DNA from 2 places in the Virgibacillus byunsanensis genome. Region 2 is predicted to be linked to the other one. Evidence: riboswitches for the same ligand, from Rfam matches in the RefSeq annotation. Region 2 holds a riboswitch; the other holds the start of a gene.

Region 1 (7,044 bases), on a different contig from region 2:
AAGAGGATGACATCCAGCAAATCAACAAACATTGGAAAAGGTATGCGGAGGCAGTGGTAAAGGGATTTTGCCAGTTTAGTGGATATCCCTATAAAAAGCCTACTAATTCAAAATCTAGTAATCCCACACAAGAGACAACCTATCTTCAGCTGCCTGCAAACGCAGAATCATGGCGGATCTATTCGCTTGAGGCACAACCATCAAAAGGAAATGAACGGGGTTTTTTACGACCATCAAAATTTGGTGGACTAACCTATGAGATATTAGGGAGTACACAAAACCATGTTTATCTAATTCATACAAGGGATTTCGGTGACGTCCAAATTTATGCGCACCCATCAACAGGAGCCACTTTTTCAAATTAATTTTTAAAAAAACCCTCTCATGTTCAATAGGTTGTGGGAGGGTTTTTGGTTACTTTTATCTGTGATAAAGAGAGGTATAATTAGGTTCCTTTCAGTGAAAATATTTTCATTTTTCGTTATAATATAAATGGCTTTATATTAACCAATTATAGAAGGAGCGGTTTGATGCTAAAAACGTACAATCCTACATGGGATTTAGATGTTATTTTCCCAGGTGGTAGTAATTCGACAAAGTTCCGTACGTATCTTGAAGATATTGAAAAAGAGATGGAGCAATTGACAGTAACGGTAAATAGCTTTGATGCTGCAAACGCAGAATCATTAAAAAAAGTGGTCGATCAGTTGGAAGGTACGACGAAAAAGTTGAGGGAATCATTTGCTTTCATTAGTTGTTTAACTGCACAAGATGTAAAGGATGAAAAAGCGAACCTATTAGTTGGTAAACGTAGTGAAATGAAAGCAAAGATGGATGCAGTAAGAACGAATTTTGTTCAAAAGCTAGTTTCCATTGACGATGTGACGTGGAACCAGTTGTTAAATCACCCTCTTTTAAAGAAAGTTGATTTTGTGCTGAACGAAGATAGAGAAAAGGCGAAAGACCTTTTGTCATCTGAGGAAGAGGTTTTAATTAATGATTTGGCTGTTGATGGTTATCATGCCTGGGGTCAAATGTATAATACAATCGTTGGGAATATGAGTGTGGAAATAGAAGAAGATGGTGAAGTGAAATCGTACTCGGTTGGACAAGCATCCAATAAATTGAGCAACCCAGATCGTACGGTTCGTAAACATGTATCTCAGCAACTGGATAAAGCTTGGAGTGAGAAGGCGGATTTATTTGGACAGACGTTAAATCATTTAGGTGGTTTTCGCCTGCAAACATATAAGCATCGTAACTGGGATAGTGTGTTAAAAGAGCCATTAGCAATCAACCGTATGAAAAAAGAAACATTAGATGCGATGTGGACTGCTATCTCGAACAATAAGAAACCTTTTGTTGATTTCCTTCAGAAAAAAGCAGATTTATTAGGACTGGAAAAACTGAGTATGTATGATGTTGGAGCACCAATAAATAAATCAGTGAAAACGTATAGTTACTCAGAAGGTGCAGATTTTATTGTGAATCACTTTGGTGAGTTTAGTCCAAAAATGGCTGACTTTGCACAAATGGCATTTGACAAACGGTGGATTGAGGCTGAGGATCGTGCCGGTAAACGCCCTGGAGGCTTTTGTACAAGCTTTCCTGAAAGTGAACAAACACGCATTTTCATGACCTATTCAGGAACGTCATCTAATATCGCAACATTGGCCCATGAATTAGGCCATGCTTATCATCAGCATGTGATGAATGATGTCCATGGATTGAATCAGGGGTATGCGATGAATGTTGCAGAAACTGCTTCCACTTTTGCAGAGATGATTGTCTCGGATGCTTCTGTTAAAAGTGCCGAGAACAAAGAAGAAAAAATGTCCTTACTGGAAGATAAAATCAAACGTAGTGTTGCATTCTTTATGAATATTCATGCTCGGTTTATTTTTGAACAACGCTTTTATGAGGAACGCAAGCAAGGAATGGTCTCTGTTGACCGGTTAAATGAACTAATGGTTGAGGCTCAAAAAGAAGCATATAGTGATTCCATTGAAGATTATGACCCAAATTTCTGGTCATCAAAACTTCATTTCCATATTACTGGGGTACCATTCTATAATTTCCCATATACATTTGGTTATTTGTTCAGCCTTGGTATTTATGCCCATGCCAAGAAAAAAGGCGGTAGCTTTGAAGATGATTACATCGCATTATTACGGGATACCGGACGAATGAATGTGGAACAGTTAGCAGAAAAACATCTAAATGTTGATTTAACAAAAGCTGATTTCTGGGAAGATGCCATTCAGCTTTGTGTGAATGATGTAGAAGAATTTCTATCTCTATAAGACTTGATTGCCAAAATCTAGCGAATACGTTATAATACACGTAACATAAAAGCATATGAATAAAGCCTACAGGGGGAGCCATTTGGCTGAGAGTGAACATGTTTGTAGTTCTTACCCTTTGAACCTGTTAGTTAATACTAGCGTAGGGATGGTGGCTTTTTTGATGGAATAAAAAGCAATGTGAGCGGATTCCCCATCAGGAAGCTTCCCCTTGGCATTGCTTTTTTGTGTGGAAAATTATAGAAATTTGCTTTAAAAAGGGGAGGAATTTTAATGAGTTCGAAACGAACATTGTTTTTAATTGAAGTAGCAATGTTTACTGGATTAGCTTTAGTTTTAGATATAATTCCGTTTTTAGCGTTTAAAATATGGCCAAATGGAGGATCAGTATCCTTTGCGATGATTCCAGTGTTTATTGTTGCATTTCGTTGGGGAATTAAAGGTGGATTAACTTCTGGATTATTATGGGGACTGTTACAAATTGTCTTTGGGGCATCCATCCTAACACCTCTACAAGGATTCATTGAGTACGGATTTGCATTCACTGTATTAGGTTTCGCAGGATTGTTTGCTAAACCACTACAACAAGCAATTAAAAATGGCCAGACTAAAGTAAGCTTTATATATATAATGTCAGGTGTGTTAATTGGTGCAACTTTAAGATTCATTGCCCATTTTTACGCAGGAATCGTATTTTGGGGACAATTTGCACCTGAAGGTCAAGAAGTGTGGATTTATTCATTAGTCTATAATGGTTCCTACATGCTACCGTCATTTATTTTGAGTACAATTTTAGTGTTCTTCCTGTTCCATAAACAGCCGAGAACTTTACTAAAAGCAGCATAATGACAATTTCCGCTCACAACAAAGATAACTTCTCTTCTATTAGAGAGGTTATCTTTTTATTTGTAAAAATGTATAATTGGATGAAAGAGGTGATCATGGTGCGGGAATTAATTGGACAGTGTGAAACTTGTGGGAAAAATATTTATTGTGAGAATGGCTTTTTTGATGGTGTACATGAAGATGGTAGCTCGTTATGTAATAGTTGTGCAGAAGAGCTTAAAGAAAAATAATGGCATGTAGTTTCCTTACGAAATTACATGTTTTTATTTTTGGCTACTTTCGCACGCATTGTTGTTTTTTTTTACTTCATAGTTGATGTAAAATGCGACGTAACTTTATGTGACGGTTAACCTACCGCTACGGAAATACACTTCGCTTTCCGTGGGCGGCTGATGAGCCTCCTCGAGCTAACGCTCTCTGGGGTCTCAGGCTAGGCCTCTGCTCCCACAGGATAAGGAAAGCTACATAGCTAGACATCGCATGAAGAAAATGTGGTCTTTACATTTTCAAGGAGTCTACGTGTATTTCCTCCGCTTTATTTCTGTTACTGTCGTGAGACTGTATTAGTATTAATAGAACCCCTTACCAGTCAGGGTGAGCGGAGGGCGGTGACTCCTGCGGGAACAGCACGTGTCTGAAGACACCGAAGTGGTGGTTTTCCGCTTCGGAGGCTGAAGCCGTGCCCGCGGAAAGCATCCGCCCGTAGCGATCCCAGACGGAGGTAATAGCACGCGTTCTTAGAAGTAAGCCTAAAGTTACGTCGCAGTTTATACTTATTGTGACAAAAACAACAATCTTTACTAAAACATCCTTATTTTTAAATGTAACCTTTTTATTAATCGTTACGTTTCACTGATAGAGAGTTAAGGAGGGGACAATACGTGCAGGATTTAATTAAGGCTTGTAAAAATGGGGATTTACAAGCGTTTAGCGGGCTAATTGATCATTATAGTTCGACAGTAGAGCGGTTTGCTTTCCAAATTGGAGTTCCCTACCACGATGTACCCGATGTGTCACAAGAGGTTTTTATACGAGTATACCGATTTCTTTACCAGTTTGATGGTAAATCTTCTTTCACTACCTGGCTTTATAAAATTACCTGGAATGCAGCAAAGGATTACCACAGGAAACAGTCTAGTTGGTTAAATAAGTTTACTCGTTTGAAGAATGATCAGACGAAATGTAACGCTTCAACTGATCATGTGGAAGAAAGCATTATTCGTGATGAAGAAGATGAATTATTGCTTCAATGTATTCACCAGTTAGACGAAAAATACCGGGTTCCTATCGTACTTCATTTTTTTCACGATGTACCATATGATCAAATTTCAACTATTACTGGAGTTAAACTATCAACAATTAAGGTAAGAGTGATGCGTGGCAAAAAAAAGTTAGCTGAGAAATTGGATGAGGAAGACGGTAAAGGAGGAATTGCCCATGGATGACAACCAATTAGAATCAAAAATTAAAAAATTGCGGAACTCTATGGAAAACTTCCCCTCAAGTACTGATAAGTCAGCAATCATGCAAAGACTCAAACAGCCAAAACGTAAAAGAAATCATTCAAAACTCCTGGTTTTAACTGGTAGTATAGCGAGTTTAGTAATACTTGCTCTATTGGTGTTATCAACTCTTGGAAATTTTGACTTTGCAAACAGTGATACTGCTCCAAGTCTAGACGAACCATTAATAGAACTATTGGATGTTCAAGTAGAAGTTCATTCAGATGAAGCTAGACTGGGTTCTATTGGGATAACATCTGGAGAAAGGGAAGGTGAAAAGGTTGTACCTACAGCGCTAAGCTATGAATTCACTATTCAGAATGTAAGTGATAGAACGATTGGAAGCTTGGAAGAGGGTGAATGGAATAAAAAAGATTTTGTCTATGAGAATGGAGTGCAAATAAGTATTAAACCAAATGATGAACTTATAAAAGAATCAGAAGAAATTATGGGGTACAACTTATTCAATGAAGAAGATCGCAAAAATAATTTCGGAGGTACAGGATATATTGGTCTACCTATAATAGAGGCAAACCAAAAGGGAAGTTATTCTTTAGATTTTCTGTTAGGAGCAAGTGAAGAAAATCCTGAATTACCACTAATCCCCCCAGATGAACAACTTCAATTATTGGAAGAACATGCTTGGAACGCGGACTTAATTGTAACATTACAGGATAAGGAAATTGCTCGTTTTGATTTAAGAGAATTTAAAGAATAAACCTATAATTCTACGTATTGAAAACCGACTTTTAGAGTTTGAAGCTTTTAAGCGTAATAGTGGACTGTAGGAATTGGCACCCCTTTTATGAAGTGTGCATAGGCTATAGCACACTTTGGAATGAAAGGAAGCGGTTCGTTTGGAACTTACCATTTCGCATTGGCTGTATGGTATTTTTACTTTGATCATAATATTGACGATGATATTTCGAAAAGGTGTAGTACTTCCAACTTTACTGGGAACATTCGTAATTGCGTGGGTTTATAAAGGAAGCGTTATCGATGGTTTTACATCGATATTCAATGCAAACCTTGTTGCAGCAAAAGAATTATTTAATATCTTTTTAATAATTACATTCATGTTGGCATTGCTTCATTCCTTACGTGATTTAGGTGCAGATCGACGTATGATTCAACCGATTGAAAAATTTATGGTGAATGGGCATGTTTCATACTTTGTACTAATCGGTGTAACATATGTGATTTCATTGTTCTTCTGGCCGACTCCGGCTGTCCCATTAATCTGTGCCCTTTTAGTTCCTGCAGCTGTTCGGGCGGGATTACCAGCTATTACAGCAGCAGTTGCTGTAGCCATTGCAGGGCAAGGGATGGCATTATCCTCGGATTATATCGTACAGGTTGCGCCAGGCCTTTCTGCTACTTCGGCCGGAATATCTCCAGTAGTAGTTGCTGATAAAGCATTAGTTTTATCACTAATAACTGGGGGTATTGCGATAATAGTAGCTTATTTGCTATATCGAAAATCAATACGCTCAAAAGATGATCCATTAAATGAAAAAGATTTGCAAGCATTACAATCAGTAAAAGAGACGGAAAATAAGCCACATTCAGCACACTTATCTACATGGAGTAAAGTGTTTGCTATATTGGTTCCTGTCGCGCTTTTGGGTGTGGTGATTTATATGATGTATACGAAACTTCAAGTAGGTAGGATGAGTGGGTTTGAAGGAGGAGATGGAGCGGCATTCGTTGGTGGAGTAGCTGTTATATTATTGTTACTTTCTACAGTTGCTTTTGGTAAACAACATGCACTAGATTATATTACAAATCATATAACAGACGGCTTTGTATTTGCCTTTAGAGCGATGGGACCTGTTATCCCTATTGCTGGATTCTTTTTTCTCGGAAGTGCAGATTTTTCAGGGAGTATATTAGGTATAGAAGAAAATGCACCTGGACTGTTATTTGATCTTGTACAATCCACACAGGAGTTTTTACCACAAAGTGCATTACTTGTTGCATTTAGTATGCTTATTATAGGTGTTATAACTGGGTTAGATGGATCCGGTTTCTCAGGACTCCCATTAACAGGGTCACTAGCAGCCGCATTAGAAACTAGTTCAATTGATGCTGGAACACTAGCTGCAATTGGTCAAATGGGATCAATTTGGACTGGTGGAGGGACACTGGTTGCTTGGTCCTCGCTCATAGCCATTGCAGGTTTTTGTGGTGTATCTGTTATGGAGTTAGTGCGCAAAAACTTTATACCAGTAATTCTAGGGTTACTAATTGCTACTATTTTTGCTGTGTATTTCTTGTAAGCCTAATACGTTGGTTTAAAACCTCCTCTTTAGTACAATCTAATTAATAGTAAAATAGGTAAATTGGAGGGATTTTCCATGACAAAACAAACGGATTCAATTGTTCGAGAATCA
Region 2 (7,044 bases):
AATGATTTGAAACCGTCGCCTTGAATTGCTGAGAAATGTACGAATACATCATCTCCACCTTCAACCTCGATAAAACCGAAACCTTTGTCTGCCTTAAACCATTTTACTGTACCGTCACTCATAAGAAAATTCCTCCATGTACTATATAGCACGTCTATTACTTTTTGGTTCAAGATAATAATTCAAGACGATGATAATCACTAGAAAGCTATTACAAATATCTTGTTTTGCTAAAACGAACATCAATAAGTTAATCTTATTAAAACACTTAAAAGGAATATAGATAGCCTTTTTAAAATATTTATAAAAAAGGTTACGAGGCCAATGGTTTAGGCCCTTGGTGCTGGGCTCTTCTATTTTTGATTATTTAAAGCTGAAGGGTGGTGCTTATCGTTAAAAAGATGAAGTGCTATATATATAAGGGTTTATAACTTAATGGATAGGGTTTGTAAATAGTGTTGTTGTTGATTAGTTAGTGGGTTGTTGGAGATTAATTCCTCAATGAAACGCATCGGTGTCAGCTTTGTTGGGTATTACAACTAGAAATTCCAAACACCAGGCCATCTATTTCAAGATCGATTTAAAATGTAGAAACAGTGAAGTACTTAGTGACTGTCGTAAGATATATTCACCAAAATCCTGTCAAAGCAGGAATTGCCAAACGCGTTGATGAATGGAAATGGAGTAGCTGCCTTGGATACTACTTGATGGTGATTTTATTTTAAGGATGTTTTCTACGGATAAAATAACTACCAAAGAAAGATTCAAAGCATTTAATGAAAAAATAACTAATGACCAGTGTCTAGAAGATCATGCGAAAAGAAGATTAACAGATGAGGAAGCAAGAGAGATTAGGAGCATCTCCTAATTTAGTTTTCAAAGCATAGGAAGCGAGGTGCCGTTCTATTGCTTCGGTTGTATTTAGAAATAGCAGGAAGTACAAGAAGCGTCCCCATGCTGAAAAAGGGTAAAGAAGGACACAATGACAAGACTAGAGTAGGAGGGGATAAAAAAAGCAAAGTAAATATGTTAAAATGAAATAATACTAGGAAGGACGTATAGCAGAAATGGAAGAACTTTAAAATAGCTGATGATTGAAGGTCTGTAATGTAGGAACTCTTGTTTTATGTCTATATAATTATTGCTCAGCAGTTGGATCCAATAAACTAACTAATAAGGGAGTTGTTTATGTGTCTTTTTTTAGCAAAGATGTTGAAAATGAGCTTTTGGAAGCTTTAGATAGAAAAGACGAAGTGATGTTCATTGTAAATGGTAAATTAATTTCAATTGAAGCAGAAAACAAACCGCTAAAAAGTAAAAAAGCAGAGTCATTGGCTAATCAAATTGAAAAGAATCCAGAATTAAAAGCTTCATTGAATAGATATATCAAAAATCCAAATATGCAGAAATATACTAAAGACGAATTAAAAGGAATCAGACATGCGAGAAGGGAATAAGTTTAGGGTATTATTTACAGAAGAGTTTATTTTATGTTTAGATCATATTCAAGACTTCTTCGCTAACCAAAACCAGGAAGTATTGGAATGGTGGTATCAAAAGGAAGATGAAATAATCGATTATATCTCAGATTTACTTTCTATTTATCCTCTTACTGGTGTAGAACTAACTAGTGGTCCATTTAAAGGACTTCGACAATTAACTTACGGTAAAAGTAGACATAGGATGTTAAATTATGTGATTTATTATGCTGTGTATGTAGACGATTACCGTGCTGATGTTATTAACATGTTACCAACACGCTCAAAGAGAAAAAGAGTATAGTAGTTTTCATAAAAATTTTTCTTAGTTTTTCACGACTAGCTGAACGAAGTATCCCTTTAAGTATTCACCTTCATGCATAACGCCTCATAACTTAACCCTCTCATCTCGATTTAATCTCTTCCCGATTTTTTCAATGGCCAGTTGGTCTACTGGTTCAAAGAAAGAATACTGCAGATGTCGTATCAGGAACACTGAAAACGATAATGGGGTTTGTGATTCTTGGTGCCGGGGCAACGGTAATTGTTCAAGCGCTTGGGAAATTTAGCAGTATGTTTAATAAAGCTTTTGCTGTAGATGGGGTTATTCCAAACAATGAAGCAATTGTAGCCTTAGCACAGGAGGCTTTTGGAACAGAAACAGCAATGATTATGCTATTTGGTATGATCGTAAACATAATTTTAGCTAGATTCCGTCTGCTGGAAATGCGGTGATAATTGGCTTTCTATTTAGCTTTATTGCCGGATTGATTAGTATGTTCTTCCTACCTATTCTTGGCCTTAAGTTATAGTGCCAGGGTTAGTTCCTCACTTTTTCACAGGTGCAGCAGCTGGTGTGTTTGGTAATGCAACCGGAGGCCGTAAAGGTGCAATCTTTGGTGCAATGGCCAATGGTGTTCTATTTAGCTTTTTACCTGCATTACTGTTACCGGTCTTAGGGTCATTAGGCTTTGAAGGTACAACGTTTGGTGATGCAGACTTTGGTGCAGTCGGTATTGTACTTGGAAACTTGATCAACTTAATTGAATCAAACATGCTTGTATCTGCTTTGATCTTAATTATCCTGGCAGCATTATTCACCATTGGATGGAAAACCAGCGCCAATGGAGATAAGGATAACACTAAAGTAGCATAATTTGCCAAAAAACCCACTATTCTTTTGGATAGTGGGTTTTTGGCACTTTTAAAATATATAAAAGCTTAAAGGTTAAAAAAGTAAGTAAAAATAGGACTTTCGCCATTAAAAACATGGCAACAAGCATTACTAAGCAGGTAGAAAAGTTTAAAACTTGTCGACTGCATAAGTTATAATTTTTATTTTATTATTTTCTTGGAACTCCAGTACTACTTTTTCGTTCTGACATCCATACTTCTCTTGTGTACGCCATCTCCCAGAAAGCAAGCTCGTACTCTTTTGCAATAATAAATTGTTCTTTCATTTTTTCTTTTTCCTGTTCACTCGCATCTTTTGCTATGTTATTCAACAGGTCGATTTGATCCTGGGTGGATGTATGAAACCACTCACTGGCATACATACTAATCCAATTTTGGTAGATTTTTTCTGTTGGTTTTGCATCCTGATATGTTTTGCCAATATCTGCATACAGCCAGTAGCATGGAAGTAGTGCAGCAATCGTCTGCCCCAGGCTGCCTGAAAGGGCTGCCCGGTATAAGTGAGCTGTATAGGCATATGCAGTTGGTGCTGGTTTGAACTGCTTTATTTCTTCGTCTGTAATGTTCAAGATAGTTGCATGTTCTTTATGGACAGTCAGTTCTGCCTCTGCTGTAAGTTTCGCTTTTTCAGCAAGCATGGCAGTAATCTGGAAGTCTTCTGTCTGCGCTGCTGCCAGGGCATGTACTTTTCCAAAATGCTTTAAATAGTAAATATCCTGAAGAATAAAATACTTGAATGTTTCCAGTGGTAAATCTCCTTTTACCATACCTACAACAAAAGGATGGTTTAAGCTTTGTTCCCAACTGTTTTTGGTTACCTCTCGTAGTGTGTCTGTAAATTGCATACAAAATACCTCCTCTTTAGTTTGTTTCCGACTGATTGAGGAGGAAAGAAAAGTACTTAAAGATAAATTCATCTATTTTAAGGTTAATAAATTAATCCTATGATTCTATCGCTATCTAAAGAGATGGACAGATTGGATGAATGGTTAAGTGACTTTCCACTTCCCTCCGCTGGTATTGGCCAGATCAGGTTCTAAGGGTTTTATAGTCTCAGCCTTTAACAGGCTCCCCTAGCGGAAACGATTAATGAAATTATCTGTTCAGCATATCATATGAAAAAACAAAGTCAACTATATTTGGGAGCGCTTATTCTCATTAAACACTTGAATTTTAGCACTATCTGTGTCAAAGTTAATACTGTATTATTAGTTTAATAGTATTGAATGTAGGGGGACCAGTGTTGCTGGTTGAGATGGTATCCGTGAGATGCAGACCCTTGGAACCTGATCTGGTTTAAACCAGCGTAGGGAACATATATAATGTGAATGTGACTATATATGTGCTCTAGGCTTAGCCTGGGGCATATTTTACGTGCGCTAAGCAGTATGTTCCTCTAGCGAACCATTAAATAAAATAAGAAAGTAGGGGGATTTAATTGAAACGAATATTATTTTTCATCGTTATGTTAGTTATCGTGCTAGCTGGTTGTGTAAATGATCAAGAAACTAGTGGTGATAATTCTAATGCACAGGAGGAAGAAGAGTTAGAAAAAGTGACATTGGTATTGGATTGGACACCAAATACGAACCACACAGGGTTATATGTTGCACAGGCAGAAGAATATTTTAAACAGGAAGGCTTAAAGGTGGACATTACGTTACCTGGTGAATCCGGTGCTGATCAGGTAGTGGCATCTGGGCAAGCAGAGTTTGGGATTAGTGCACAAGAATCTATCACAGAAGCACGTATTCAGGATATACCGATTGTCTCCATTGCAGCAATCATTCAACATAATACGTCTGGGTTTGCTTCTCCTGTAGATAAAGGTATTACCTCACCAGCTGATTATGCTGGGAAAACCTACGGAGGTTGGGGTGCCCCAGTTGAAGCAGCGGTTATTGATTCTTTAATGAAACAAGAAAGCGCGGATGTTAATGATGTAAATATTATAAATATGGGAAATACTGATTTTTTTACGGCAGTCGAACGTGATGTTGACTTTGCTTGGATCTATTATGGATGGACTGGTGTGGAAGCAGAATTACGTGACGTTGAGCTTAACGTGCAATATCTAACCGATTATTCAGACGATCTCGACTATTATACGCCAGTTATCACAACGAATGAAAGCATGATCGATGAAAATCCAGATACAGTCGAAGCCTTTATGGCAGCTGTTTCTAAAGGTTATCAATATACGATTGAGAGTCCGGAAGAAGCTGCATCCATTTTAGTAGAGTCTGTACCGGATTTAGATGCTGAGTTAGTGGAAGCAAGTCAAGCATGGTTATCACCTCAATATCAGGATGATGCCGAACAATGGGGTATCCAGGATCAACAAACTTGGGAAAACTATTCGAAGTGGATGTATGAAAATGAGTTACTTGAAAAAGAACTGGATGCAGCGCAAGCATTTACGAATGAATTTTTACCAGAAAAATAATGAGGAGAAATAATATGACAAATGCACTTGTTAGTATTCAAATTATTCCCAAGACAAAGAATGGGGAAGATGTCATTCCATATGTGGATGCGGCGATTGAAGTTATTCAACAGGCTGGGATCAAGTATGAAGTACATCCACTTGAAACGACTATGGAAGGGGAGTTAACAGAGCTTTTGGCGGTTATCGAAAAAATGAATCAGAAAATGGTTGAACGAGGTAGTTCGAGTATAATTTCTCAGGTGAAGATTTACTATAACCCAGATGGCGCATCAATGGATGTATTGACAGAGAAGTACCGTTAAAAAGTATGTTTTTCTAGATAGTAGAGTGGAGCTAAGTTGAATGGAGGTGCGGGTGCGTTGGAAGTCAAAGCACCCTAATAGTATGAAAAAAATGCTAGCACAGGGATGGCGGCCGGTAACGGTCATCATCCTTTTACTTATCATATGGGAAATTAGCAGCAATTTGCTTTCAGTCCCGACATGGCTGCTACCAGCCCCATCAGAAATAGCACAAGAGGGGATAGCGAGTTGGGGGAACTTCCAACACCATTTCATTTCAACCATAAAATTATCGATTATCGGTTTTATCTGTGGTGTCAGTGGTGGGATTTTGATTGCGGTTATCCTTCATTTACTACCAAGTGTACGGCAGGCTTTTTATCCCTTGTTGATTCTATCGCAAAACGTTCCAATTATTGTGCTCGCACCATTACTTGTGATTTGGTTCGGATTTGGTGTGCTACCCAAAATACTAGTCATCACCCTCGTTTGCTTTTTCCCAATTTCAATAGCGGCATTGGATGGATTCCGACAGACAAGTACGGATTTGGTGCACTATATGCAGATGGCTGGTGCATCCAAACGGCAAATCTTTAGTAAGCTAGAGCTACCGCATGCCATGCCGGCGATTTTTTCCGGCTTGAAAATTTCAGCAACCTACAGTGTGATGGGTGCTGTAATTTCTGAATGGCTTGGTGCGAATCAAGGCATTGGGGTGTACATGACACTTGCACAATCATCATTTCGTACCGATCGTGTTTTTGTCGCTATCTTTTTTATTATGTTCTTATGCTTGCTGTTCTTTATACTAATTATTACATTGGAAAAGTTGCTTATTAAATGGCGTGCAACAGAGGAGGATAAGTGATGAGTGAACTGGTAGTCAAACAGGTAACGAAATCATTTGCTAATAAGAAGGTTTTGGATGACGTTTCATTTACAATAAAAGAGGGAGAGTTTGTCTCTTTACTTGGCCCATCCGGAAGTGGGAAAAGCACGCTTTTTCATTTGATCGGTGGTCTGTACCGTCCTGACACGGGTACTTTTTATTTAGATGGGGAAAGGATCAATGGCAAGCGGGGTGCGATAAGTTATACCCCGCAAAGTCCCTCGCTTTTTCCATGGCGCACTATCATTGACAATGTTGTATTAGGGGCAGAAATTTTTGCAAAACCTGATGTTGACCAGGCACGGGCAATGCTAAAAAAGGCAGGTTTAGCTGACTATGAAGATGCCTATCCTCATCACTTATCTGGTGGTATGCGTCAGCGGGTTGCCTTTGTAAGGTCGTTACTTAGTCCACAGTCATTTATCTGCTTGGATGAGCCATTTTCAGCATTGGATGAATTTACTCGATTAGAAATGCAAAAATGGTTGTTATCGATTTGGGAAGAAAATAGGAAATCAGTGCTATTCGTTACACATAACATTGAAGAAGCGATTTATTTATCGGATCGAATTATTATATTATCAAATAACCCAGCTACTGTGAAACGTGAAATTCAGGTTCCATTTGAGCGGCCACGACAAGAAGCCCTTCTGCTTACTGATGAGTTTCTTCAATGGAAAAGAGACATTTACCAGGAATTACGGGTGTTTTAAGAAGCATGGGGATGGTTCGAGACCAGTGAAAAAGTCTTTT

What was found. Region 2 has a riboswitch for thiamine pyrophosphate ahead of tenA (thiaminase II). Riboswitches for the same ligand answer to the same signal wherever they lie in the genome.
Region 1: it holds a riboswitch for thiamine pyrophosphate, as region 2 does, so the genes downstream of both, thiT (energy-coupled thiamine transporter ThiT) here and tenA (thiaminase II) in region 2, are expected to answer to the same signal.

The regions. Positions count from the first base shown of each region.
Region 1 is NZ_JBHTKJ010000030.1:32,735-39,778, reverse strand. Features, by position in the region: gene ACFQ3N_RS11815 (N-acetylmuramoyl-L-alanine amidase) at 1-365, shown strand, start outside; gene ACFQ3N_RS11810 (M3 family oligoendopeptidase) at 531-2,303, shown strand; TPP riboswitch at 2,365-2,469, shown strand; gene thiT (energy-coupled thiamine transporter ThiT) at 2,577-3,149, shown strand; gene ACFQ3N_RS11800 (hypothetical protein) at 3,149-3,379, shown strand; gene ACFQ3N_RS11795 (RNA polymerase sigma factor) at 4,031-4,594, shown strand; gene ACFQ3N_RS11790 (hypothetical protein) at 4,587-5,369, shown strand; gene ACFQ3N_RS11785 (hypothetical protein) at 5,509-6,930, shown strand; gene ACFQ3N_RS11780 (Glu/Leu/Phe/Val family dehydrogenase) at 7,009-7,044, shown strand, end outside.
Region 2 is NZ_JBHTKJ010000007.1:123,969-131,012, forward strand. Features, by position in the region: gene ACFQ3N_RS02275 (cold-shock protein) at 1-122, opposite strand, end outside; gene ACFQ3N_RS02280 (hypothetical protein) at 728-868, shown strand; gene ACFQ3N_RS02285 (hypothetical protein) at 1,191-1,457, shown strand; gene ACFQ3N_RS02290 (hypothetical protein) at 1,441-1,782, shown strand; partial or broken gene ACFQ3N_RS02295 (PTS transporter subunit IIC) at 1,896-2,634, shown strand; gene tenA (thiaminase II) at 2,822-3,517, opposite strand; TPP riboswitch at 3,662-3,757, opposite strand; TPP riboswitch at 3,893-4,002, shown strand; gene ACFQ3N_RS02305 (ABC transporter substrate-binding protein) at 4,111-5,118, shown strand; gene ACFQ3N_RS02310 (thiamine-binding protein) at 5,133-5,423, shown strand; gene ACFQ3N_RS02315 (ABC transporter permease) at 5,506-6,270, shown strand; gene ACFQ3N_RS02320 (ABC transporter ATP-binding protein) at 6,270-7,004, shown strand.